One region of the Pseudomonas prosekii genome, then DNA from elsewhere that is predicted to be linked to it. Evidence: predicted binding sites of a transcription regulator. Region 1 holds the regulator's gene; each other region holds the start of a gene.

What was found. The regulator sigma-54, encoded in region 1, starts transcription at its own class of promoters, with help from an activator protein. The targets are predictions, from matches to a motif close to ANTGGCATNNANNTTGCTNT.
Region 2: flgB (flagellar basal body rod protein FlgB) is a predicted target of sigma-54. The motif match lies at 4,501-4,520, and genes of this name have one in related genera.
Region 3: glnK (P-II family nitrogen regulator) is a predicted target of sigma-54. The motif match lies at 2,759-2,778, and genes of this name have one in related genera.

The regions. Positions count from the first base shown of each region.
Region 1 is NZ_LT629762.1:1,768,045-1,775,993, reverse strand. It holds gene BLU01_RS08295 (superoxide dismutase) at 1-477, shown strand, start outside; gene BLU01_RS08290 (ZIP family metal transporter) at 508-1,401, shown strand; gene BLU01_RS08285 (HPr family phosphocarrier protein) at 1,595-1,870, opposite strand; gene rapZ (RNase adapter RapZ) at 1,886-2,743, opposite strand; gene ptsN (PTS IIA-like nitrogen regulatory protein PtsN) at 2,746-3,210, opposite strand; gene hpf (ribosome hibernation-promoting factor, HPF/YfiA family) at 3,223-3,531, opposite strand; gene BLU01_RS08265 (RNA polymerase factor sigma-54) at 3,605-5,098, opposite strand; gene lptB (LPS export ABC transporter ATP-binding protein) at 5,283-6,008, opposite strand; gene lptA (lipopolysaccharide transport periplasmic protein LptA) at 6,008-6,556, opposite strand; gene lptC (LPS export ABC transporter periplasmic protein LptC) at 6,543-7,115, opposite strand; gene BLU01_RS08245 (KdsC family phosphatase) at 7,124-7,648, opposite strand; gene BLU01_RS08240 (KpsF/GutQ family sugar-phosphate isomerase) at 7,648-7,949, opposite strand, start outside.
Region 2 is NZ_LT629762.1:4,609,536-4,617,484, reverse strand. It holds gene BLU01_RS21025 (ribonucleoside-diphosphate reductase subunit alpha) at 1-1,155, shown strand, start outside; gene flgE (flagellar hook protein FlgE) at 1,512-2,828, opposite strand; gene flgD (flagellar hook assembly protein FlgD) at 2,860-3,588, opposite strand; gene flgC (flagellar basal body rod protein FlgC) at 3,604-4,047, opposite strand; gene flgB (flagellar basal body rod protein FlgB) at 4,051-4,458, opposite strand; gene cheR (protein-glutamate O-methyltransferase CheR) at 4,719-5,546, opposite strand; gene BLU01_RS20995 (chemotaxis protein CheV) at 5,593-6,525, opposite strand; gene flgA (flagellar basal body P-ring formation chaperone FlgA) at 6,613-7,374, shown strand; gene flgM (flagellar biosynthesis anti-sigma factor FlgM) at 7,542-7,868, shown strand; gene BLU01_RS20980 (flagella synthesis protein FlgN) at 7,916-7,949, shown strand, end outside.
Region 3 is NZ_LT629762.1:3,088,786-3,096,734, reverse strand. It holds gene sutA (transcriptional regulator SutA) at 1-102, opposite strand, end outside; gene BLU01_RS13960 (secondary thiamine-phosphate synthase enzyme YjbQ) at 204-629, opposite strand; gene BLU01_RS13955 (ammonium transporter) at 844-2,181, opposite strand; gene glnK (P-II family nitrogen regulator) at 2,217-2,555, opposite strand; gene BLU01_RS13945 (accessory factor UbiK family protein) at 2,971-3,231, shown strand; gene BLU01_RS13940 (BRO-N domain-containing protein) at 3,673-4,200, shown strand; gene BLU01_RS13935 (YifB family Mg chelatase-like AAA ATPase) at 4,591-6,084, shown strand; gene BLU01_RS13930 (hypothetical protein) at 6,218-6,721, shown strand; gene BLU01_RS13925 (hypothetical protein) at 6,708-7,010, shown strand; gene BLU01_RS13920 (aldose 1-epimerase family protein) at 7,062-7,949, opposite strand, start outside.

The sequences.
Region 1 (7,949 bases):
ACCGAGTTTGCCGAATGGTCGGTGGAAAAACTGGTCGCCAGCGTCCAGCAACTGCCGGAAAAACTCCGCGCTGCGGTGATCAATCAGGGCGGCGGTCATGCCAACCATTCGTTGTTCTGGGAAGTCATGGCGCCCAACGCCGGCGGCAAACCCGACGGCGCGCTGGCCAAGGCGATTGATGAGCAACTGGGCGGCCTCGACAGCTTCAAGGAAGCCTTCACCAAAGCTGCACTGACGCGTTTTGGCAGTGGCTGGGCGTGGTTGAGCGTTACCCCGCAAAAGACTCTCGTTGTCGAAAGCAGCGGTAATCAGGACAGCCCGCTGATGAATGGCAACACGCCGATCCTCGGCCTCGACGTCTGGGAACACGCCTATTACCTGCGTTACCAGAACCGTCGCCCGGAATACATCAATGCGTTCTACAACGTGATTAATTGGCCCGAAGTTGCAGCGCGCTATCAGGCAGCGCTGGTTTAAGTCTTCTATAAAAACAATCCAAGGCTGATTATGGGCACTGAAACACTGGCGATCGGAAGTGGGCGTATGTTTCGTTACGCATTGGGATCGCTGTTACTGCTGGCGGGTATGACGCTGTTGGTTGCCCAAGGCCTGGTGTGGCTCAACCTTGAGCCCAAGCTGTTGCGCGCCCTGCAGGGCGGGGCGCTCTGCGCTTTGGGCACGGCGTTGGGGGCGGTGCCGGTGTTGGTCATCCGCCGCATGCCTCAGGCACTCAGCGATACCTTGCTGGGTTTCGGTGCCGGGGTGATGCTCGCGGCGACGGCGTTTTCGCTGATCGTCCCGGGCATTGCTGCAGCCGAAAGCCTGGGGCTGACGCCTTGGGCCTCCAGCGGCCTGATCAGCTTTGGCATCATGCTCGGCGCTTTGGGGTTGTTTCTGGTGGACCGCAAGGTTTCCGGGGCCAGCCCGCAATTGCTGGTCGGCACGCTGGAGCGTCCGGTGATCCCGCCGCGCATCTGGCTGTTTGTCTTCGCGATCATTGCGCACAACATTCCCGAAGGCATGGCCGTGGGCGTTTCCGCCGGTGGCGGCATGCCGGATGCTGACAGCCTGGCGATGGGCATTGCGTTGCAGGATGTGCCGGAAGGTCTGGTCATCGCGCTAGTGTTGGCCGGGGCAGGGATGTCGCGGGTCAAGTCGTTCCTGATCGGCGCGGCGTCGGGGCTGGTGGAACCGGTGTTCGCGCTGCTGTGCGCGTGGCTGGTGAGCCTGGCCGAACTGCTATTGCCGTTGGGTCTGGCACTGGCGGCGGGGGCGATGTTGCTGGTGGTGACGCACGAAGTGATCCCGGAATCGCGACGTCATGGTCACGAGAAACTCGCCAGTCTGGGATTGTTGATCGGGTTTTGTCTGATGATGGTGATGGATACGGCGCTGGCTTAGCGGGGGAGCGCGGTAGGGTAGCAGCTGCCGAAGGCTGCGTTCGGCTGCGCAGCAGGCGTAAATCCGGCGTACGAGGTTTGTCTGAAGGACCGCAGTGTCTGATTTTACGACTGCTTCGCAGCCGAACGCAGGCTTCGCCAGCTGCTACATAAACGCAGGCTTCGGCAGCTGCTACAGGGACGGAGGCGGGTTGTTACTCGCCTTCGCCGAAGTAGTTGTTGATTAATTCCTTTAAAGCGTCCAGCGCTTCCTTTTCCTGCTCGCCTTCGGTAATTAGGTGGATTTTGGTGCCTTTGCCGGCCGCGAGCATCATCATCGCCATGATGCTTTTGCCATCGACCGTGGATTCCGGTGTGCGTCCAACCCTGATCGAGCAATCCTTGAATCCACCGGCAACCCCGACGAATTTCGCAGAAGCGCGGGCGTGCAGGCCCAGTTTGTTGATGATTTCAATTTCCAGAGCAGGCATCGCGATGTGAATCCTTTAGCTGAGGTCGCGGTGGCGGACCTGGACGTTCTTCAGGGATTGTTGCAGGGCCTGACCCAGACGTTCAGTCAGGTAGACGGAGCGGTGATGGCCCCCAGTGCAGCCAATGGCAACCGTCACATAAGCGCGGTTGCTGGCAGCGAAACGCGGCAGCCACTTGAACAGATAGTTGTAAATATCCTGGAACATCTCTTCGACGTCCGGCTGGGCCGCAAGGTACTCGGCCACTGGCAGATCGAGCCCGGACTGCGCGCGCAGCTCCGGTTTCCAGTACGGATTGGGCAGGCAACGCACGTCGAATACCAGATCGGCATCGACCGGCATGCCGCGCTTGAAGCCAAACGACTCGACCAGAAACGCGGTGCCCGGCTCAGGCTGATTGAGCAGACGCAGCTTCAGCGTATCGCGCAGCTGGTAAAGGTTCAGGTTGGTGGTGTTGAGTTTCAGATCAGCCAGGTCGGCGATCGGCTCGAGCAGTTTGGTCTCGTCAGCTATCGCCTCGGCCAGCGAGCGATTGGCATTGCTCAGCGGGTGGCGGCGACGAGTTTCGGAGAAACGCTTGAGCAGGGTTTCTTCGTCGGCGTCCAGATACAGCACGTCGCACTGGATATGCCGACTGCGGACTTCTTCGAGCAGTTCGGGGAATCGCGACAAATGGCTCGGCAGGTTGCGCGCGTCGATGGACACCGCGACCAGCGGTTGCGCGAGTTCGGTATGAATCAACGCGCGTTCAGCCAATTCCGGCAGCAACCCGGCAGGCAGGTTGTCGATGCAATAGAAGCCGCTGTCCTCAAGGACATTGAGCGCGGTACTTTTACCTGAGCCGGAGCGGCCGCTGACAATGATCAAGCGCATGATTAGTGACCGTTCTGCTCGTCCAGGACGACCTGATACAAGGCTTCGTTGCTCGGAGCACTGCGCAGTTTTTCGCGGACTTCCTTGCGGTCGAGCATGCTGGCGATCTGGCGCAGCAGCTCCAGGTGCGCATCGGTGGCAGCCTGCGGGACCAGCAATACAAACAGCAGGTCAACCGGGGCGCCGTCAATGGCGTCGAAATCGATGGGCGCATCAAGGTGCATCAGCGCACTGATAGGGGACGTGCAGCCCTTCAGGCGGCAATGAGGAATCGCGATGCCGTTGCCAAAACCGGTAGAACCGAGTTTTTCACGGGCAATCAATGCCTCGAAGACAACTTGCATCTCCAGATCCGGGACTTCCCGGGCGATCAGGTTGGCAATTTGTTCGAGGGCTTTCTTTTTACTGCCGCCCGGCACGTTCACGAGGGAACGGCCGGGGGTCAGGATACTTTCAAGTCGGATCATAGGTTGGGAGTGTTAACGACCGGTTGCGCCCTGGAGGAGGCTTTGGGTCTTTTCCTTATGCTTTTTGAGTTGGCGATCCAGCTTGTCGGTCAGCAGGTCAATGGCGGCATACATATCGGTATGTTCAGCATTAGCGACTACTTCTCCGCCGGGAATATGCAGCGTGGCTTCGATTTTCTGCTTGAGCTTCTCGACGCACATCGTGACTTGCACGTTGGTGATCTTGTCGAAATGCCTCTCTAATCGTTCGAGTTTCTCGTTGATGTAGATGCGCAGAGGTTCGGTCACTTCCAGTTGGTGTCCACTGATGTTGACTTGCATACAGCTTCTCCTTCGTTGCCAGTGCATAAAGCGGCAGGCTGAATAGCCTGCCACTGGAACGCTGTAACGTGGCTTACATCAACCGCTTGCGTTCGCTCGAAGGCGCGATTCCCAAGGATTCGCGGTACTTGGCGACGGTGCGGCGAGCCACCTGAATGCCTTGTGCCTCCAGTAAACCAGCGATCTTGCTGTCACTCAACGGCTTTTTCTGATTTTCCGCGGCAACCAGTTTTTTGATGATCGCGCGGATCGCCGTGGACGAGCATTCGCCGCCTTCGGAGGTGCTGACGTGGCTGGAGAAAAAGTATTTCAGCTCATATATGCCCCGTGGGGTATGCATGAACTTCTGCGTGGTCACCCGCGAAATCGTTGACTCGTGCATGCCCACCGCCTCGGCGATGTCGTGCAGTACCAGCGGTTTCATCGCTTCGTCGCCGTATTCCAGAAAACCGCGCTGATGCTCGACGATCTGCGTGGCAACTTTCATCAGGGTTTCGTTGCGGCTTTGCAGGCTCTTGATGAACCAGCGCGCTTCCTGCAACTGATTGCGCATGAAAGTGTTGTCGGCGCTGGTGTCGGCGCGGCGGACAAACCCGGCGTACTGGGCGTTGACCCGCAGGCGTGGCACCGATTCCTGGTTCAGCTCCACCAGCCAGCGCTCGTTGTCCTTGCGCACGATCACGTCGGGAACCACGTATTCGGCTTCGCTGGACTCGATCTGCGAGCCCGGACGCGGATTCAGGCTCTGCACCAGTTCGATGACTTGGCGCAGTTCGTCTTCCTTGAGCTTCATGCGGCGCATCAACTGGCTGTAATCGCGGCTGCCGAGCAAGTCGATGTAATCGCTGACCAGACGCTTGGCCTCGGCCAGCCAAGGCGTCTTGGCCGGGAGTTGGCGCAATTGCAGCAGCAGGCATTCGCTCAGGTTGCGAGCGCCGATGCCGGCCGGTTCGAATTGCTGGATACGGTGCAGAACGGCTTCGATCTCGTCGAGCTCGATGTCCAGTTCCGGATCGAAGGCTTCGAGGATTTCATCGAGGGTTTCGTCGAGGTAACCCTGATTGTTGATGCAATCGATCAGAGTCACGGCGATCAGCCGATCGGTGTCGGACATCGGCGCCAGATTGAGTTGCCAGAGCAGATGGCTTTGCAGGCTTTCGCCGGCCGATGTGCGGGTAGTGAAATCCCACTCGTCGTCATCGTTGCTCGGCAGGCTGCTGGCGCTGGTCTGGTAGACGTCTTCCCACGCCGTGTCGACGGGCAGCTCGTTGGGAATGCGCTCGTTCCAGTCGCCTTCCTCAAGGTTGTCCACGGTTGGCGCGGTTTCCTGATAGGACGGTTCCGAAACATCGGCGTTGGGGAGTTGTTCGGCTTTGTCGGCCAAGGGGTCGGCGTTATCGAAGTCGTCGCCTTCTTCCTGGCGTTCGAGCATCGGATTGGACTCCAGGGCCTCCTGGATTTCCTGTTGCAGGTCCAGGGTCGACAATTGGAGCAGGCGGATGGCCTGTTGCAGCTGAGGTGTCATCGTCAGCTGCTGGCCCATTCTCAAGACTAGCGATGGTTTCATGGCAGGGGCTAAACACCTTATTCGCCGGCGCACATGCGCCATCCACTACAGGGCGCCGGAGCGCCAAACTTAAGCAAATTATATGCCCGAAACCGCAGTCCTTGCCTAGAGCGCTGTAACAATAAAAAACGATTGAGCTTTTATTGCGACCAGCGCCCGGACAATCCGCCAGACACCTCAGCGCTTACAGGCGGAACTCGTGGCCCAGATACACTTCCTTGACCAGTTCGTTGGCCAGGATGGTAGCGGAGTCACCTTCGGCGATCAGTTGGCCATCGTTGACGATGTAGGCGGTTTCACAGATATCCAGGGTTTCACGAACGTTGTGGTCCGTGATCAGCACGCCAATGCCTTTGGCCTTGAGGTGGTGGATGATCTGCTTGATGTCGCCGACCGAAATCGGGTCCACGCCGGCGAAAGGTTCGTCGAGCAAGATGAATTTCGGGTTGGTCGCCAGTGCACGAGCGATTTCCACTCGGCGGCGTTCACCACCGGACAGGCTCATGCCGAGGTTGTCGCGGATGTGGTGGATGTGGAATTCCTGCAGCAGGCTTTCCAGTTCCTTGCGGCGACCGGCCTTGTCGAGCTCCTTGCGGGTTTCGAGAATGGCCATGATGTTGTCGGCGACTGACAGTTTGCGGAAGATCGATGCTTCCTGCGGAAGATAGCCGATACCGGCCTTTGCACGACCGTGCATTGGCTGGTGGCTGACGTCCAGATCGTCGATCAGTACGCGACCCTGATCGGCCTGCACCAGCCCAACGATCATGTAGAAGCACGTGGTCTTGCCGGCACCGTTCGGGCCGAGCAGGCCGACGATCTGGCCGCTGTCGATCGACAGGCTGACGTCACGCACAACCTGGCGGCTCTTGTAGCTCTTGGCCAGATGCTGAGCTTTCAGAGTTGCCATCAGTTGGCCTTTTGCCCGTCAGTTTTCTTTTTCGGCTGGATCATCATGTCGATGCGCGGCTGAGGAGTGCTCAGCTTGGTGCCTTTGGCACGACCGGCGCTCGCCAGTTTTTTCACCGTGTCATAGACGATTTTCTCGCCCTGAGTGACGTTGTTGTCCTTGTCGATGACTTTCGCGCGATCGGTCAGTACTACCCGATTTGCCTGCGCGTAGTAATCGATGGTGACGCCGTAGCCCTGCACTGGCTTGGTGTCGCCCGCGGTCTGCAACTGCTCGAAATAAGCCAGGTTGCCGACCGAGTTGACGCGGTCGATTTCACCGGCCGAGGTGCGGGTGATGGTCACTTTGTTGCCGGTGACCTTCATCGAACCCTGGGTGATGATCACGTCGCCGGTATAGGTGGCAACGCCATTCTTGTCGTCCAGTTGGGCATCGTCTGCCTGAATGCGAATAGGCTGCTCTTGATCATTCGGCAGAGCCCAGGCGCTCACGCTTCCCAGTGCTGCGCCCAGACTGAGCAAAATAGGGAGGGTTTTAACGAGCCTCATACTGTCCTCTTACGTTAGATTGCAGGTGTATCCTGCTTTCTTTCAAATACGCTTTCATTCCGTTACCAGTCGACACACCACCAGCGCCGTCGATTCTAACGGGTTGATCGGTCTGCGCATATTGCTGCTGCGGGAACACTGTCATTCGGGTGCTGGTGACGATCAAGTTGCGGTTCTGCTGGTCGGTGCGAGCGATGCGTACATTGTCGATCAGCTCGACCTGAGTGCCGTCCGAATTCACTTCGCCGCGCAGGCTGGTGACATGCCACGGAAACTCGGTGCCGCGGTACATGTTCAAGTCCGGATTGGTCAGCAGCGACACGTCAGTTGCCTTCAGGTGTTCGACCTTGTCGGACGTCAGATCGTATTGCAAGGTGCCGTCCGGCAGAAACTGCACGGTGTGGGCGTTGATCGCGTAATAGTCGATCGCGCTTTCGTCGACTTTCACCACCGGCTTGTCGAGGAAGCGTTCCGGGCTGATGTTCCAGTAGCCGACCGCCGCGAATATCGCCGCGATGCAGCCGAACACCAGAAATTTGCGAAACTTTTTGCTCAGCATAAATTGGCTCACAGGTACGCGCCATTTGCCGCATCGAGGCGACCCTGGGCGCGCAGGATCAGTTCGCAGAATTCGCGGGCGGCACCTTCGCCGCCACGGGCCACGGTGATGCCGTGAGCGTGTTCGCGCACGAAGCTTGCAGCATTGGCCACTGCCATGCCCAGCCCGACGCGGCGGATCACTGGCAAATCTGGCAGGTCGTCACCCAGATAGGCAACTTGTTCATAGCTTAGGTTGAGTTGGCCGAGAAGCTCGTCCAGCACCACCAGTTTGTCTTCACGCCCCTGATAAAGGTGCGGGATGCCAAGATTCTTCGCTCGCCGCTCGACCACCGGGGTCTTGCGACCGCTGATGATAGCGGTCTGCACGCCGGCTGCCATCAACATCTTGATGCCTTGGCCGTCGAGGGTGTTGAAAGTCTTGAATTCACTGCCGTCTTCGAGGAAGTACAGACGCCCGTCGGTGAGGACGCCGTCGACATCGAAAATCGCCAGTTTGATGTTCTTGCCGCGTTGCAGCAGGTCGTTGCTCATCACATTACTCCTGCACGCAGCAGGTCGGACAGGTTGAAGGCGCCTACCGGGCGGTCTTCCTTGTCGACGACTACCAGTGCGTTGATTCGATGGTCTTCCATGATTTTCAGGGCTTCGGCTGCCAGCATGTCGGCCCGGGCGGTCTTGCCGTGAACGGTCATGACTTCGTCGATGGTGGTGTGGTGGATGTCGATGGTGCGGTCGAGGGTGCGGCGCAAGTCGCCGTCAGTGAAGATCCCCGCCAGTTTGCCATCGGCTTCTACTATTGCGGTCATGCCCAGACCCTTGCGGGTCATTTCCA
Region 2 (7,949 bases), 2.8 Mb from region 1:
GTGGTCCATAGCTCGAACCTGTGCACCGAAATCACCTTGAACACCAACAAGGACGAAATCGCCGTTTGCAACCTGGGCTCGATCAACCTGCCGAACCACATCACCAACGGCAAGCTCGACACCGCCAAGCTGGAACGTACCGTGAACACCGCCGTGCGCATGCTCGATAACGTTATCGACATCAACTACTACTCGGTGCCACAAGCGAAGAACTCCAACTTCAAGCATCGTCCGGTCGGCCTCGGCATCATGGGCTTCCAGGACGCGCTGTACCTGCAGCACATTCCTTACGGTTCCGACGCTGCCGTCGAGTTCGCCGACAAGTCGATGGAAGCGGTCAGCTACTACGCGATCCAGGCTTCCTGCGACCTGGCTGACGAGCGCGGCGCTTACGAGACGTTCCAGGGTTCGCTGTGGTCCAAAGGCATCTTGCCGCTGGATTCGCAACAGATCCTGATCGAGCAACGTGGCCAGAAGTACATCGATGTTGACCTGAACGAATCCCTGGACTGGGCACCGGTTCGCGCCCGTGTACAGAAAGGCATTCGTAACTCCAACATCATGGCCATCGCGCCGACCGCGACCATCGCCAACATCACTGGCGTTTCGCAGTCGATCGAACCGACTTACCAGAACCTTTATGTGAAATCGAACCTGTCGGGCGAATTCACCGTGATCAACCCGTACCTGGTTCGCGACCTCAAGGCTCGCGGTCTGTGGGACTCGGTCATGATCAACGACCTGAAGTACTACGACGGTTCGGTGCAGCAAATCGAGCGCATCCCGCAAGAACTCAAAGAGCTCTACGCGACTGCTTTCGAAGTGGACACCAAGTGGATCGTTGACGCGGCCAGCCGTCGTCAGAAGTGGATCGACCAGGCTCAGTCGCTGAACCTGTACATCGCCGGCGCTTCGGGCAAGAAGCTCGACGTGACCTACCGCATGGCTTGGTACCGTGGTCTGAAAACCACTTACTACCTCCGTGCCCTGGCCGCGACCAGCACCGAGAAGTCGACCATCAACACCGGCAAGCTGAACGCGGTTTCCAGCGGCGGCAACCACGGTGACGATTCGGTATTGGCTGCGCCTGCCGGCCCGGCTCCAGTGCCGAAGGCTTGCGCCATCGACGAGCCGGATTGCGAAGCTTGCCAATAAGCCGAGCGGTACGTTGAATCGATAAGCGCTGCGAGGCGCTTGTCTGAAACCCCCGATCTGCCTCTGGCGGACCGGGGGTTTTCTTTTGCCCCAAGGAAAGGGTTGGCTGAGCTGACGCCTTCGCGGGCAAGCCTCGCTCCTACAGGTTTCGCATACCTCGGCGCAATCATTCCGACCTGTAGGAGCGAGGCTTGCCCGCGAAGAGGCCATCGAGCCCGACCAACTGTGGGAGCGATGCTTGCTCGCGAAGGCGCCCTCCCCGACAACACAAATCCTGTTGCCACCAAAAAAACCCCGGCCACAAAAAAGCCCCTCTTCCGAGGGGCTCCTTGTGCAGCGCTACAACCGAACCCGCATCAAGCCATCTGAATAATGGTCTGCATGATGGTGCTCTGGGTGGAGATGGTCTTGGCGTTCGCCTGGTAGTTGCTCTGGCCCTTGATCAAATCAACCAGTTCGTTGGTCAGGTTGACGTTGGACTCTTCCAGCGCGTTGGACTGGATCGAACCCAAGGTGCCGGTTTCCGGCGAATCGTAGCCCGGGATGCCCGACTTGTAGGTTTCTTTCCAGCTAGTGCCACCCACCGGTTGCAAGCCCTGCTCGTTGGTGAAGCTGGCGAGCGCGATCTGCCCGATCGGCTTGGTCTGGTTGTTGCTGAAGTTGGCCAGCAACACACCGCTGCCGTCGATGGTCAGGTTGGTGATCTGGCCAGTCGCATAACCGTTCTGCGTTGGAATCGAACGCGCGGTGTCAGCGTTGTACTGCGTGGTGTCGGCCATGGAAATGCTCATGCCGGCCGGATCGGCAGAAGCACCGTTCGGCGCCCAGACACCATTGGTCACGGTGCCTGGAACCCAACCGGTGACTTTCAGATCAGGGCTGACGATTGGCGTCGGCGTGGCCGGCGTGGTCACCGAGACCAGTTTGCCCGAGCTGTTGAACGACATGGTCGAAGCAACCGGCGGGGTCGCTGCGTTGGTCGGATCGCTGCCATTGGGGTTACGGCCATCGATCAGGGTGTAGGTTTTCCAGGTATTCGCGCCGGTCTTGACCATGTACTGGTCCATGTCGTGCTTGTTGCCCTGGGTATCGTAGACCGGCGTGGTGAACTGCTTGGTGAAGGACGCCGATTTGCTCGGGTCGAACGGGTTAGCAACCTGATCGATATCCGTTGCAGTGGAGTTCAGGTTGATCGTCGAAGCAATGCTGGTGGTGGTTTTCGGCGCCAGGTTCGAGGTGTCGATGCGCAGGTCACTCAGAACGCCGTTGGCGATCTTGCCGTTGGCATCGACGCCGTAGCCCTGCAGTTTTGCAGTGCCGTCGGAGTTGGTGACAAAACCTTCCTTGTCGACTTTGAACGTACCGGCACGGGTGTAGGACAACGAGCCATTGTTGCTCAGGGTAAAGAAACCCGAACCGTTGATGCCCATGTCCAGCACGTTGCCGGTGTTGCTGATGTCGCCCTGGGTGAACTGCTGGGAAACGTTGGCCAGGCGCACACCGTTACCGATGGTTTTGCTGCCCGAACCCAGTTTGGTCGCCGAGTACACGTCTTCGAATTCTGCACGGGACGATTTGAAACCGGTGGTCGCGACGTTGGCGATGTTGTTGCCGGTCACGTCCAGTTGTTTGTTGGCTGCATAGAGACCGCTAAGGCCGATATTGAAAGACATATTCCACTCCTTTGTGCCGGGTTAGTCGGCTCTATATACCAATGGTTTGAACTTTGGACAGGGCGACCGGGCCCAGGCCTGCGAGGTTGAGCATCAGCTCGCCGCCGGTCTGGCTGAGGGTCACGCTGTTGACCGTGGCCGGCAGATATACCGCCAGGTCCGTGGCCTTGCCGTCGATTGGCGCACTGGCCTTGACGTTGTAGGTGCCGACCGGCACCACGGCGCCGCTCGAATCCTTGCCATCCCACGTGAAGCTGGCACTGCCGGCCGCGCGTGCGCCAAGGTCGATGGTGCGGATCGCTTTGCCATCCTTGTCGGTAATGGTCACGGTGCCGCCGGCGATCGACGTCGACAGGTTGACCGAGCCAGTCACCGGTTTGGTCGGATCATCGACCTGCACCGAACCGGTCTGCACGATCACCGAACGGCCGACCAGCGACGACGCCTGCAACGCTTGCGAAGAGCTGTAGTTGCCGGCAATCGACGTCACCGTGTCATTCAACGCGGTGATGCCTTCCAGGCTACTGAACTGCGCCAACTGCGCGACGAACGCGCTGTTGTCTTGCGGGTCCAGCGGGTTCTGGTTTTTCAGTTGGGTAACCAGCAGTTGCAGGAAGGCATCTTTGCCCAGCTTCTGGCTGCCAGTGGCGCTGTTGGTCGCGGAGGCAATGCCGTCACCCGTGGAGCTGCTCGACTTGACTGACGAGTTCGCCAGAATGTCGTTCATGCTCAGGCCAGCGGTGGAATCGGTAACACTCATCTGAGTCGCCCCTTGTTACTGACCGAGGGTCAGCACCTTCTGCATCATGGTTTTGGCGGTGTTCATCATCTCGGCGTTGGTCTGGAACGAACGGCTCGCGGAAATCATGTCGGCCATTTCTTCAACGACGTTGACGTTCGGGTAGTAGACGTAACCCTTGGCGTCCGCCGCCGGATGGCCCGGCTCGTAACGCGCTTCGAGCTCGGCCTGGTCCTCGACCACGCCCAGCACTTGCACGCCTTGACCGGCAGCGTCCTGGTTCTGGAACAGCGAATCGCTGCCGCCGGCCTGGCCGCCCTGGAACATGGTGGCGAATACCGGGTGGCGCGCGCGATAGGTCTGGTCGATGCTCGACGAGACGGTTTCGGCGTTGGCGATGTTCGAGGCGACGGTGTTCAGACGCGTGGTCTGGGCACTCATGCCGCTACCGGCAATGTTGAAAACACTGGCTAGGGACATGACTTACTCTCCGCGCAGGGCTGCAACCAGCCCTTTGAATTTGCTGTTGAGCAGGGTGAAGCTGGCCTGGAAGTTGACCGCGTTTTCCGCGTAGCTCGACTGTTCCAGTTGCGCGTCCACAGTGTTCTGGTCGAGCGACGGCTGCATCGGCGTGCGATACAGCAGCGACTCGTCGCCATTGCTCAGGCCTTCGGCTTCGATATGACGGTTGTTGGTCATGTTCAAGGCGAATGCGCCGTTCTTGGTTTTCTCGCTTTGCGCGGCAAGCACGGCGGAGAAGTCCAGATCCCGAGCCTTGTAGTTCGGGGTGTCGGCGTTGGCGATGTTGTTGGCCAGGACTTCTGCACGCTGGGCGCGGAAGCCCAGGGCTTTCTCGTGGATACCGAGCGCGTTATCGAAGCTGATGCTCATGGCGGGGACCTTCGGGTGACCGGATTTTTCGTTAACTGGACCATAGCAAGCAGCGTGCCAATTCAAAAAACCCCGTAAACCGGGGGTTTGCGGGCAGCGGCAACGCGGCAATGCCAGAAAAGCGGCAACCGGTTTCCGCTGGCTGCCGCTTTTCTGCCGCTTTGCCACGGACAACATCAATCACCTGTAGGGATGCAAAAGCAGCGCGCATAAAAAAGGAGTCCCTGAGGACTCCCTTTTTAAGCGCGCTGCTTTTTGCATCACTTCGCCTGGTAAATAATCCCCGGGCTGCACTGGACCATCTGGTAATGGTCGGGCAAACCGTTCAGCGCTTCCGATGCGCCAAGGAACAGGTAACCGCCCGGCTTCAGCGTGCTGTGGATGCGCAACAGAATGTCTTTCTTCACCTCGGCGGAGAAGTAGATCAACACGTTGCGGCAGAACACGATGTCGAACTTGCCCAGCGCCGCGTAGCTGTCGAGCAGGTTGAACGAGCGAAACTCGACGCGACTCTTGATCGGTGCCTTGATCGCCCAGCGGCCCGGCCCTTTCGGGTCGAAGTAACGCTGCAGGCGCTCGGGCGACAAACCGCGACCGATCGCCAGGCTGTCGTATTCGCCGGTCTTGCAGTTGGTCAGCATGGTGCCGGACAGGTCAGTGGCAACAATCTGCACGCCCATCTTCAACTGGCCCATGTTGACGCGCTCGAACTCGTCGATCGACATCGACAGCGAATACGGTTCCTGACCCGACGAGCACGCCGCCGACCAGATACGCAGACGCTGGCCGGGGGCAGCCTTGATCGCCGCAGGCAACACCTTGTTCTTCAAGACTTCAAACGGGTAGGTGTCACGAAACCACAGGGTTTCGTTGGTGGTCATGGCATCCACCACCATTTCGCGCAAACCACTGCGCGGCTGGGTCTGGATGCGCTGCACCAACTCACCCAGGGACTTGATGCCCTGCTGTTCCATCAGTTTGTTGAGACGGCTCGACACCAGGTATTGCTTGTTTTCACCAAGCAAAATGCCACAGGCTTTTTCCAGGAATACCCGGAACTGTTCGAAATCCAAATTACCCGTAGACAAAGATACCGCCTCTTAAATCGTGTGAACCGCCAGGGGCAAAAGGCCCCTAGCTGATGTCTGCTGCTTTGATCCGGTCGACTACCCGGGATGCCAGGTCATCAGGGCGGAATTTGGCCAGGAAGTCATCGGCACCGACTTTCTTGACCATCGCCTGATTGAACACACCCGACAACGAAGTATGCAGGATGATATGGAGCTTTTGCATGCGCGGGTCGCTGCGGATTTCGGCCGTCAGGGTGTACCCGTCCATCTCCGGCATCTCGATGTCGGAAATCATCATCAAGAATTCTTCTTCCGGTTTCTTGCCCTCGTCGACCAGTTTGCGCAGGTAATCCAGCGCTTGCCGACCGTCGTTCAGCGCCACCACTTCGACGCCGACCGTTTGCAGGCAACGCGAGACCTGCTTGCGCGCCACCGACGAGTCATCAACAGTCAACACGCGCAAGGACAACGCCTTGTGCTGGGTTTCGACATCGACCACACCGGCGGAAATCGCTTCCGGGGTCGGCGCGACTTCGGCGAGGATCTTCTCGACGTCGATGATTTCGACTAACTGATTGTCGACCCGAGTCACAGCCGTCAGGTAATGATCGCGTCCAGTGCCCTTGGGTGGCGGATGAATCTCCTCCCAGTTCATGTTGACGATGCGCTCTACCGACCGAACCAGGAAACCCTGAGTCTTGGTGTTGTACTCCGTGATGATCACGAAAGGACTGTTCTTGTCTTTCAACGCTCCGGAACCGGTGGCCATCGCCAGATCCAGGATCGGGATGGTCGCCCCGCGAATATTTGCCACACCGCACACGACGGGACTGGACTTGGGCATCACGGTCAGCTTGGGGCATTGCAGCACCTCACGAACCTTGAATACGTTGATCCCATAAAGCTGTTTGCCGTCGAGACGGAACAACAACAGCTCCAGGCGATTCTGCCCTACCAGTTGCGTGCGCTGGTTTACCGAATCCATTACACCAGCCATGCCCAGACTCCCCACACCAACCAACGCTAAGTTGTGTTGCGACGCACATTCATCACTAAACGGCACGGCGCTTGCTTTTTAACCCGTATGAACGAACAAACGACATTTTTCCGACGCCTGACATCAAACTACCGCAAATTGCTTTGCGTGATGTCGGCCGTTTGCCTTTTGCCCCTTGGCAGCCCTGCCGTTGCTGACGCGGTTACCTTGCCTGATATGCTTATCGGCGTGACTCAGGGGTTTCTTGAGTTCACTGTTGAAGACTATTTGGCGACCAGTCAAACCGAGGGCCGCTACGAGATCGAAGTCAAACAGCTCGATCCGCGTATGCGCATGCCCATGTGCGACAAGGAATTGACAGCGACGCTGGAGAGTCCGGCAACGCCGATTGGCCGGGTCACGGTCAAGCTGCGGTGCGAGGGCAATTCACCGTGGACGGTGTTCGTACCCGCTCAAGTACGCCTGTTTCGGGAAGTCGTCACCACCACTCGGCCTCTCAAGCGTAGCGGCATTATCGAACCTGGCGATGTTGCTTTGCGTGAGCGCGACATCAGCCTGATCAATCAGGGTTACTTCACCTCGGTTGACCAAGCGATTGGGCAGAAACTTACCCGACCAACGGTAGCCGACCAGGTCATGACCCTGGTTCACCTCGAACAGGCAGAAGTGGTGCGCAAGGGCGATCAGGTGGTGATCACCGCCCGCAGCGGTACGCTCAGCGTGCGCATGCCCGGCGAAGCGCTGTCTAATGGCGGCATGTCCCAACAAATACGGGTAAAAAATCTTAATTCGATGCGCGTGATCAAGGCGCAAGTTACCGCGCCGGGTCAGGTGGAAGTGTCCATGTGACGTCAGGGATGTCGTGAACCTATGGCGCGCCGCTTGGCGCATGCCTAAACTGTGCCCATGCAACTCAAGTGGTGGCGCGTTGCAGCTCATTGTTTAAATGGGCCTAAAGTTTTCGCAGGGAGTGCCGAAAACATGGCAAGCGTCCAAATACCCAGAGGTTTTTTGTCATGGTCATTGATTTCAGCCGTTTAAATAACGCCTCGTCACTTTCGGGCAGTACTCGTACCAACGTTGCCAAGGAAACCGCCGACGCCGGCAAATCCGCAGCGCTGAATACCCCGGCCGAACAGGCCAGTACCGTCAAAAGCGGGGAATCGGTACACCTCAGCAATGAGGCTCAACAGTTGCAGAAGGTCACTGACAAGCTGCGCGATCAACCTGCTGTCGACAACGCCCGTGTGGCCGAGTTGAAAGCAGCAATCGCCGATGGCAGCTATAAAGTCGACAGCAGCCGTGTAGCCAGCAAACTGCTCAACTTCGAAGCCCAGCGCTAGGCCTTCGCCTGCGCCGGCTTTTGGACGCTTAAAACCCAAGGCCAGCCATGCACGATACTAATTTATTGCAATTGATCACCG
Region 3 (7,949 bases), 1.3 Mb from region 1:
ATCGTCTTCAGCAACGTCTTCCGCCGCTGCTTCCAGGCCTTCTTCGGCCTCGTCTTCGTCGCCTACTTCGAGGTCGTCGTTTTCCAGATCATCGTCGCTCATGTTCTACCTCATGACTTGCGAAAAGCAGATTAGTTATAGCCCAGCTACGCCGTCTGTCGAAGGCTGCCGGAAAAAATTCTACAACCGCTTGTAACGAGCGGTTACGCCCCTTCACCGTGCAGGGTGGCGAGGACTTTACGGGCACCGCCGAAATCGCGGTGCTCGCCCAGATAAACGCCTTGCCAGGTGCCCAACGCCAGCCGACCTGCCGCAATCGGCAGACTGATCTGACAGCCAAGTACGCTGGCCTTGAAGTGCGCCGGGAGGTCGTCCAGGCCTTCGTCGTTATGCTCAAAGCCGTCTGTTCCTTGTGGGATCAGCCGATTGAAAAATCGTTCGAAGTCGCGACGTACCGCCGGATCGGCGTTCTCGTTGATGGTCAACGACGCCGAGGTATGCTGCAGCCACAAGTGCAACAGACCGACCCGGCACGCCTTGAGTTCAGGCAGGCCGGCGAGTAACTCGTCCGTTACCAGATGAAAGCCCCGGGGCCGCGCCCGCAGGGTAATCAGCGTCTGTTGCCACATACAGTTCTCCGCACGTTCGGGGCGCATTCTAGCGCGCTCTGGGAAAAAACAAAGGCCCTAATATTCCCGCATTGCTGTAAGTTTTTCGCTTGTAAAAAACCCTCGTCGTAAACACGACATAAGGCGTAGGAAAAAACCTTTCAGCAGCCTCTTAAATGACAAATCCCGGACAAAAAAATGCCCGGCGAACCGGGCAAGTTTTTTTCTGCGCGTCTTACAAGTTGTAGCCGCGTTCGTTGTGTTGTGCCAGATCGAGGCCGACCGCCTCTTCTTCCTCGGTAACCCGCAGGCCCATGACCGCGTCCAGTACCTTGAGAATGATGAAGGTGACGATCGCGGTGTAGATCACCGTGAAGCCCACGCCTTTGCATTGAATCCACACTTGTGCGGCGATGTCGGTGACAGTGCCGAAGCCACCCAGCGACGGTGCAGCGAACACACCGGTGAGGATTGCGCCGAGAATACCGCCGATGCCGTGCACGCCGAAGGCATCCAGGGAATCGTCATAACCGAGTTTGCGTTTCAGCGTAGTGGCGCAGAAGAAGCACACCACGCCAGCGGCCAGGCCGATCACCAGCGCGCCCATCGGGCCCACGGTGCCAGCGGCCGGAGTGATTGCGACCAGACCGGCGACTACACCCGAAGCGATACCCAGTGCACTTGGTTTGCCGTGCGTGACCCACTCGGCGAACATCCAGCCCAATGCAGCAGCAGCGGTGGCGATCTGCGTGACCAGCATCGCCATGCCGGCAGTGCCGTTGGCGGCGGCGGCGGAACCGGCGTTGAAGCCGAACCAGCCAACCCACAGCATGGCCGCGCCCATCAGCGTGTAACCGAGGTTATGCGGAGCCATCGGGGTGGTCGGGAAGCCTTTGCGCTTGCCCAGTACCAGGCAGCAGATCAGACCGGCAACACCGGCGTTGATGTGCACCACGGTGCCGCCGGCGAAGTCGAGCACGCCCCAATCCCACATCAGGCCGCCGTTGCCGGACCAGACCATGTGCGCAATCGGTGCGTAAACCAGAGTGAACCAGATGCCCATGAAGATCAGCATCGCGGAGAACTTCATGCGCTCGGCGAACGCACCGACGATCAGCGCCGGGGTGATGATCGCGAAGGTCATCTGGAAGGTCACGAACACCGCTTCCGGGAACAACGCCGCAGGACCGGTGATGCTCGCTGGCGTGATGCCGGCGAGGAACGCCTTGCCCATGCCGCCGAAGAACGAGTTGAAGTTGACGACGCCCTGCTCCATGCCGGTGGTGTCGAACGCAATGCTGTAGCCATAAATGACCCACAGGATGCTGATCAGACCGGTAATGGCGAAGCACTGCATCATCACGGAAAGAATGTTTTTGGAGCGAACCATGCCGCCGTAGAACAGCGCGAGGCCGGGAATGGTCATGAACAGCACGAGGGCTGTCGAGGTCAGCATCCAGGCGGTATCGCCGGAATTGAGGACTGGGGCCGCCACTTCGTCTGCCGCCATAGCCAGGCTGGGCATTACGAGGGACAACAGGGCTCCTAGCCCTGCGAATTTACGCAGAGTCATATTGTTTTCTCCTGGGGCGTTGGGTTTGTGGCGGCTTAGATCGCGTCGGTATCGGTTTCGCCGGTACGGATGCGAATCGCCTGTTCCAGATTGACCACGAAAATCTTGCCGTCACCGATCTTGCCGGTGTTGGCTGCCTTGGTTATCGCCTCGATAACCCGGTCAAGATCCTTGTCGTCAATGGCGACATCGATCTTCACCTTTGGCAGGAAATCGACCACGTACTCCGCGCCGCGATACAGCTCGGTGTGACCCTTCTGCCGACCGAAGCCTTTGACCTCAGTAACGGTAATGCCCTGCACGCCGATCTCGGACAACGACTCGCGTACATCGTCCAGCTTGAACGGCTTGATGATGGCAGTGACTAGCTTCATGAAAACTCTCTCCCGAATTGGTGGACTTGCCCCAGGAAAACAAACCCGTCTCAAGTCTAAGCGCAGTGCCTGGCTTTGTAACGCATCGTCGGCCCAACCTGCCCGTCCGACGCCAGCTAACCACTCCGTGCAGAACTTCCCCGTTCCACGTGGCGCACTGCATTCGTCACAGCGACTGCATCAGTGCATGGGTCATTAGCGACTAAGCAGAAAGCTTGCCATCTCGCCAAAAACCCCTGAATTCAATCCCTTGGTCGCTGCTGCAAGCCGCTTCTCGTTAACGCCGCAGAGATAACGCACAACAACGGTGCGCTGCCGTCCGTCCGCTTGCGCGAAAAGCGTGCATCCGTGCCTGCGGAGTTGACTATAGACACTGCGTGATACACTGCCCGCCATTGTTTCCAGGACCTTTCCCATGCTCGCGCCCAAAGACTTCCTCGACGCCCTGAGCGGCACCGCCTCCCGCCTCTTCAGCGGCGACAACCCTTTGCCGAAAAGCGAAATCGAAAGCCAGTTCAAGGCCCTGTTGCAGAGCGGCTTCAGCAAACTGGACCTGGTCAGCCGGGAAGAGTTTGATAGCCAGATGGTCGTGTTGGCGCGCACGCGGGCACGCCTGGAAAGCCTGGAAGCGAAAGTCGCAGAGATGGAAGCGAAGCTGAATCCGCCGGTCGAGTAACGCCGCTGACAATGCGTTCCCCTGTAGGAGCAAGGCTTGCCCGCGAATGAGTCGCCTCGGTCGCCCAGCCCTCCCACACTGTAACGACTACCCCCCTGTAGGAGCTGCCGAAGGCTGCGATCTTTTGATCTTGCGCCCCGCAACAATCTCGGCAACGTCCTACAAAGAACATCCCCGCCGTCCGATAGCGTCGTAGTGCTCCAACTTCTAAGCTCCCAGCAGCTGATTATTCAGCACTGGGTTTGGCGACCTGGAAGCTTAAGGAGGCTACTTCTGTTCGATGGCGGCTAGTTTGAGCCACATCGAGTCATGGTGGCTGTGCGTGGGAGACCTTCGGGTCTGCCGGGTTCCTTTTGCTCCGGTTCGCCAACCCGCGTACAGCTGCCACCAATTGTTTGGCGACGATTGAGAGCAGCCCTTCAAGCAAAAGGAGTTGTATCAATGAATAGCGACGAAACCTATCTGATCCCAAACACCTTCACCCGCCACAAACTCCACCTCCACGCCCTGCTCATCCAGAATCAACCCTGGTTCAGCGCCCGCGACCTCGGGCGTCTGCTACGCCTGTTCCTCGACGAACGCGCCGTCCGAAAACTCGACCCCGACCAACATCAATCGGTGCGAATGCTCAGCCACGGCACCGTCGAAAACACCCTGCTCATCAGCGAATCCGGCGTCTACGCACTACTGATCTACCACTACTGCCCCGAACACCGAAGCCTGCGCGAATGGCTCACCCACGACGTAGTGCCCGCCCTACGAGACGCGCAACAACCCACCTCAATCGAGCGCCCGATCTTGAGCCTGCTGAGCTGGCCAGACATGTCATTGAGCTTGCTGCACTGGAATAACCAGCCGTGGATTCGGTTGCAGGATGTGCCACACATGCTACCGGAGGGTGATCGGCCACAGCGCGCGGGGAATGCGCCGTGGTGGAAGCGTGCTTCGCGAATGCTCCAAGCATTCTGAACGACGCAAAAAAACCCCACGCTTGCGGCGTGGGGTTATTGACGCTTGCCTGGCTGATCAAATTTGAATAGGCTCCCCGTCGTGGGTGTATCTGTTGAGGATACGCAGGCCCCGGCCTCACCGAAGCCTGCAAATAAAAAACCGCCAACTCAAGGCGGTTTTTTTTCGCCTCCAATTCAGCTTTCGCCAACATCCTTCATCGATCCAGGCAACATCCTACAACAACCTCGTCCCGCGACTGATTACGTCGGCGAACTGGCACGCTTAAGCTACAGGCTGCAAAAAGAAGCTCGCAACATCCTGCGAAAGTTTGGCACCTGCGACGTCACGCCATCCGACTACCCTTCTGAAACCGCAGGAAGCGGTTCCCAAAAAGCTCAAGGAACGATCATGGCCCTCTCCATCGTCCACAGCCGCGCCCAGATTGGCGTGGATGCGCCCGCCGTTACCGTAGAAGTGCATTTGGCCAACGGCTTGCCGTCGCTGACGATGGTCGGTTTGCCGGAAGCGGCGGTGAAGGAAAGCAAGGACCGGGTGCGCAGCGCGATCATCAATTCCGGGCTGCAGTTTCCGGCGCGACGGATCACGCTGAATCTCGCGCCGGCGGACTTGCCCAAGGACGGTGGGCGCTTTGATCTGGCGATTGCCCTGGGGATTTTATCGGCCAGCGTGCAGGTGCCGACATTGACCCTGGACGATGTGGAATGCCTGGGCGAGTTGGCACTTTCAGGCGCGGTGCGCGCGGTTCGTGGTGTGCTGCCGGCGGCGCTGGCGGCGCGCAAGGCCGGGCGAACGCTGGTGGTGCCGCGCGCGAATGCCGAAGAGGCGTGTCTGGCGTCGGGGCTGAAGGTGATTGCGGTGGATCATTTGCTGCAAGCAGTGGCGCACTTCAACGGGCACACGCCGATTGAGCCTTATGTCTCCAACGGTTTGCTCTACGCCAGCATGCCGTACCCCGATTTGAATGAGGTGCAAGGCCAGATGTCAGCCAAGCGTGCGCTGCTGATTGCGGCGGCAGGCGCGCACAATTTGCTGTTCAGCGGCCCGCCAGGCACGGGCAAAACCCTGCTCGCCAGTCGTTTGCCGGGCCTGTTGCCACCGCTGGCCGAGCATGAAGCGCTGGAGGTGGCAGCGATTCAATCGGTGTCCAGTTGTGTAGCGTTGAGCCACTGGCCGCAACGGCCGTTCCGCCAGCCGCACCATTCCGCCTCCGGCCCGGCGCTGGTCGGCGGCGGCTCGAAACCGCAACCCGGCGAGATCACCCTCGCCCACCATGGCGTGCTGTTTCTGGATGAACTGCCGGAGTTTGATCGCAAAGTTCTCGAGGTATTACGCGAGCCGATGGAGTCCGGCCACATCGTGATTTCCCGCGCCAAGGACCGTGTTCGCTTCCCGGCCCGCTTTCAATTGGTGGCGGCGATGAACCCGTGTCCCTGTGGATATCTTGGCGAACCGAGCGGGCGTTGCAGCTGCTCGTCGGACATGGTCCAGCGTTATCGCAACAAACTCTCGGGGCCGCTGCTGGATCGCATCGACCTGCACCTGACCGTCGCCCGCGAAGCCACGGCACTCAATCCATCGCCCAAACCCGGAGACGACACCGCCACCGCTGCAGCACTGGTCGCCGACGCAAGAGAGTGCCAACACAAACGTCAGGGTTGCGCCAACGCCTTCCTCGATCTGCCGGGCTTGCGCCGCCACTGCAAGTTATCCACAGCTGACGAGAACTGGTTGGAATCGGCTTGCGAACGACTGACCTTATCGTTGAGGGCAGCACACCGATTGCTCAAGGTTGCCCGTACCTTGGCAGACCTTGAACAAGTCGATGGCATTACCCGCGAGCACTTGGCGGAAGCGTTGCAATATCGACCTGCTTCAGCGTAACCGATGCAATCGCAAGTCATTCAGGCAGATAAACTTTCAGAGAGAGCGTCAGTAATAAATGGAGCGACTAAAGAGTCACTGGATCAGATTTGTCTATTGCCTGATAAGCATTGCTATCGTATGGACGGCATTGTTGCAGCAGGAAATCGTCGTCGGCTCACCGGCTTCACTGAATAACTTTTCCTACATTGGCACGGTGATAACCATCGTCGCACTCATCATTTCAATATCCGAAGTTCTGCACAGCGTGCGCTACTCACGAAGCATCAGTGCAGAAGCCAGCAGAGTGCTCAAGGACGCCAAGGCTGTAGAAGCCGCTTCAGCCGTCAGCGAATGTCTTGCAACGCTCAATGAAGCAGCAGGTTATGTGGATACCGAAAACTATCCATTAGCGCTGAAGTGCTATCAGCATTTCAGGATTCTGTTTGCCAAAATACCCGGCACAGGTCAGGCGTTCGACAGGATTGACAATATTCTTGGCGAGACTGAAATCGCCATCAGAAAAGGGATTTTCGCGACCGCTAACGCGCCGCTTGAGAAGCCTTTCAGAGTCCTTATTCACCACAATCTTGAAAACATCAAAGTGAACCTTGAAAAGGTTAATCCTGCCAGAGGGCGAAAATATGCTACCGCCTAGATTTCTCGACTTTGTCAAAGCGCTCACCGCGAGAACGGAGCAAGGCGAATTCTCATGGAATTTTGACGACAATAACTCGCTGGTGAAACTTAAAGAAAACAGCTTCTCTCTTTCATTGCGCTACAGCTTTAACGCCGATGAGAAATACGCGGAGTACGTCATTTATTACGTGGATGAAGTAGGAAATAAGGAATACCGGTTTTATACCAACCAAACCTGGAATGACTTTGATTTCATCCGGCGGTTATTTGATGCGGCACAAGCCTCAAAAATGAGACTGCCTTTTTAGTCCGGCCATGAGCAGTGAACACCCACTTCACTGCTCATCTTGTCAGGGCGTCTATTCCTTGGACAAATCCACCAACGGCACCTGACGCACCTCAGTCTCGCGCCCATCCTGAATATCGCTCACTTGCTTCAGCGCCTTATCCACCGCGCCTTTATCCGCCAACAAACTGTAGTGAATCTGGAACTGCTTCTGCTCTTTAACCCCAATCGTCGGCACTAAACCAAGTGGCCGTTGATACCGACGGTTGTAGGAAAAACTCGTCCCGGGCTCTAGCCCGGTAACGTAGCCCTGCCCTTGCGTATCGGTGTTTTTCCACAAGGAGAACACTGGCAGTTGCTGAGTATTGAAACCGACGGAAACACCGAGGCTGCCGGCCTTGTTATGCAGCACGGTCAATGTGTCGCCCTTGGCGTCGGCATAGGGCACGACGTTGTAGACCGTTTCGTCGTAATCCTTGGTCGGCGCGCGGTAGGTCTGCCAGTCCGGCAGGTCAGCTTTAGCCTTGTCGTTGAACGGTGAAACCTGTTTTACCGGCGCCGCGAAACGGGCGCCCTGCTCGAGGAACGGGGTGCTGAAATTGCTGTGGTACAGCGCTTGGTATTCCTTCGGGTAATCACCGTTATTGGTCAGCGTGTCGTTGAGCGAAAACGCCACGCTGCCGGGCTCGGTGACCAGTTCGGTGAGTACCGAGAAGTCGACTTTCTTGAAGGCCTGCTCTTTCAGCTCGCCGCGCAGGCTGATGGCGTAAGGCGGTTTTTCGTCGATGTGCAGGGTGACTTTGCTGGCCGGGATGTTGGCGGCGCGACCGTGCAGGGTCAGCAGTTCGCCGTTGTCGATGCCGGGGTGGCCAACCCACTCATAGCCGCAACGGGCGACCAGTTCGTTGAAACCTTCGAGCCAACCCAGCCCGCCGCGACCGTTGAGCTCTATAAAGGACGG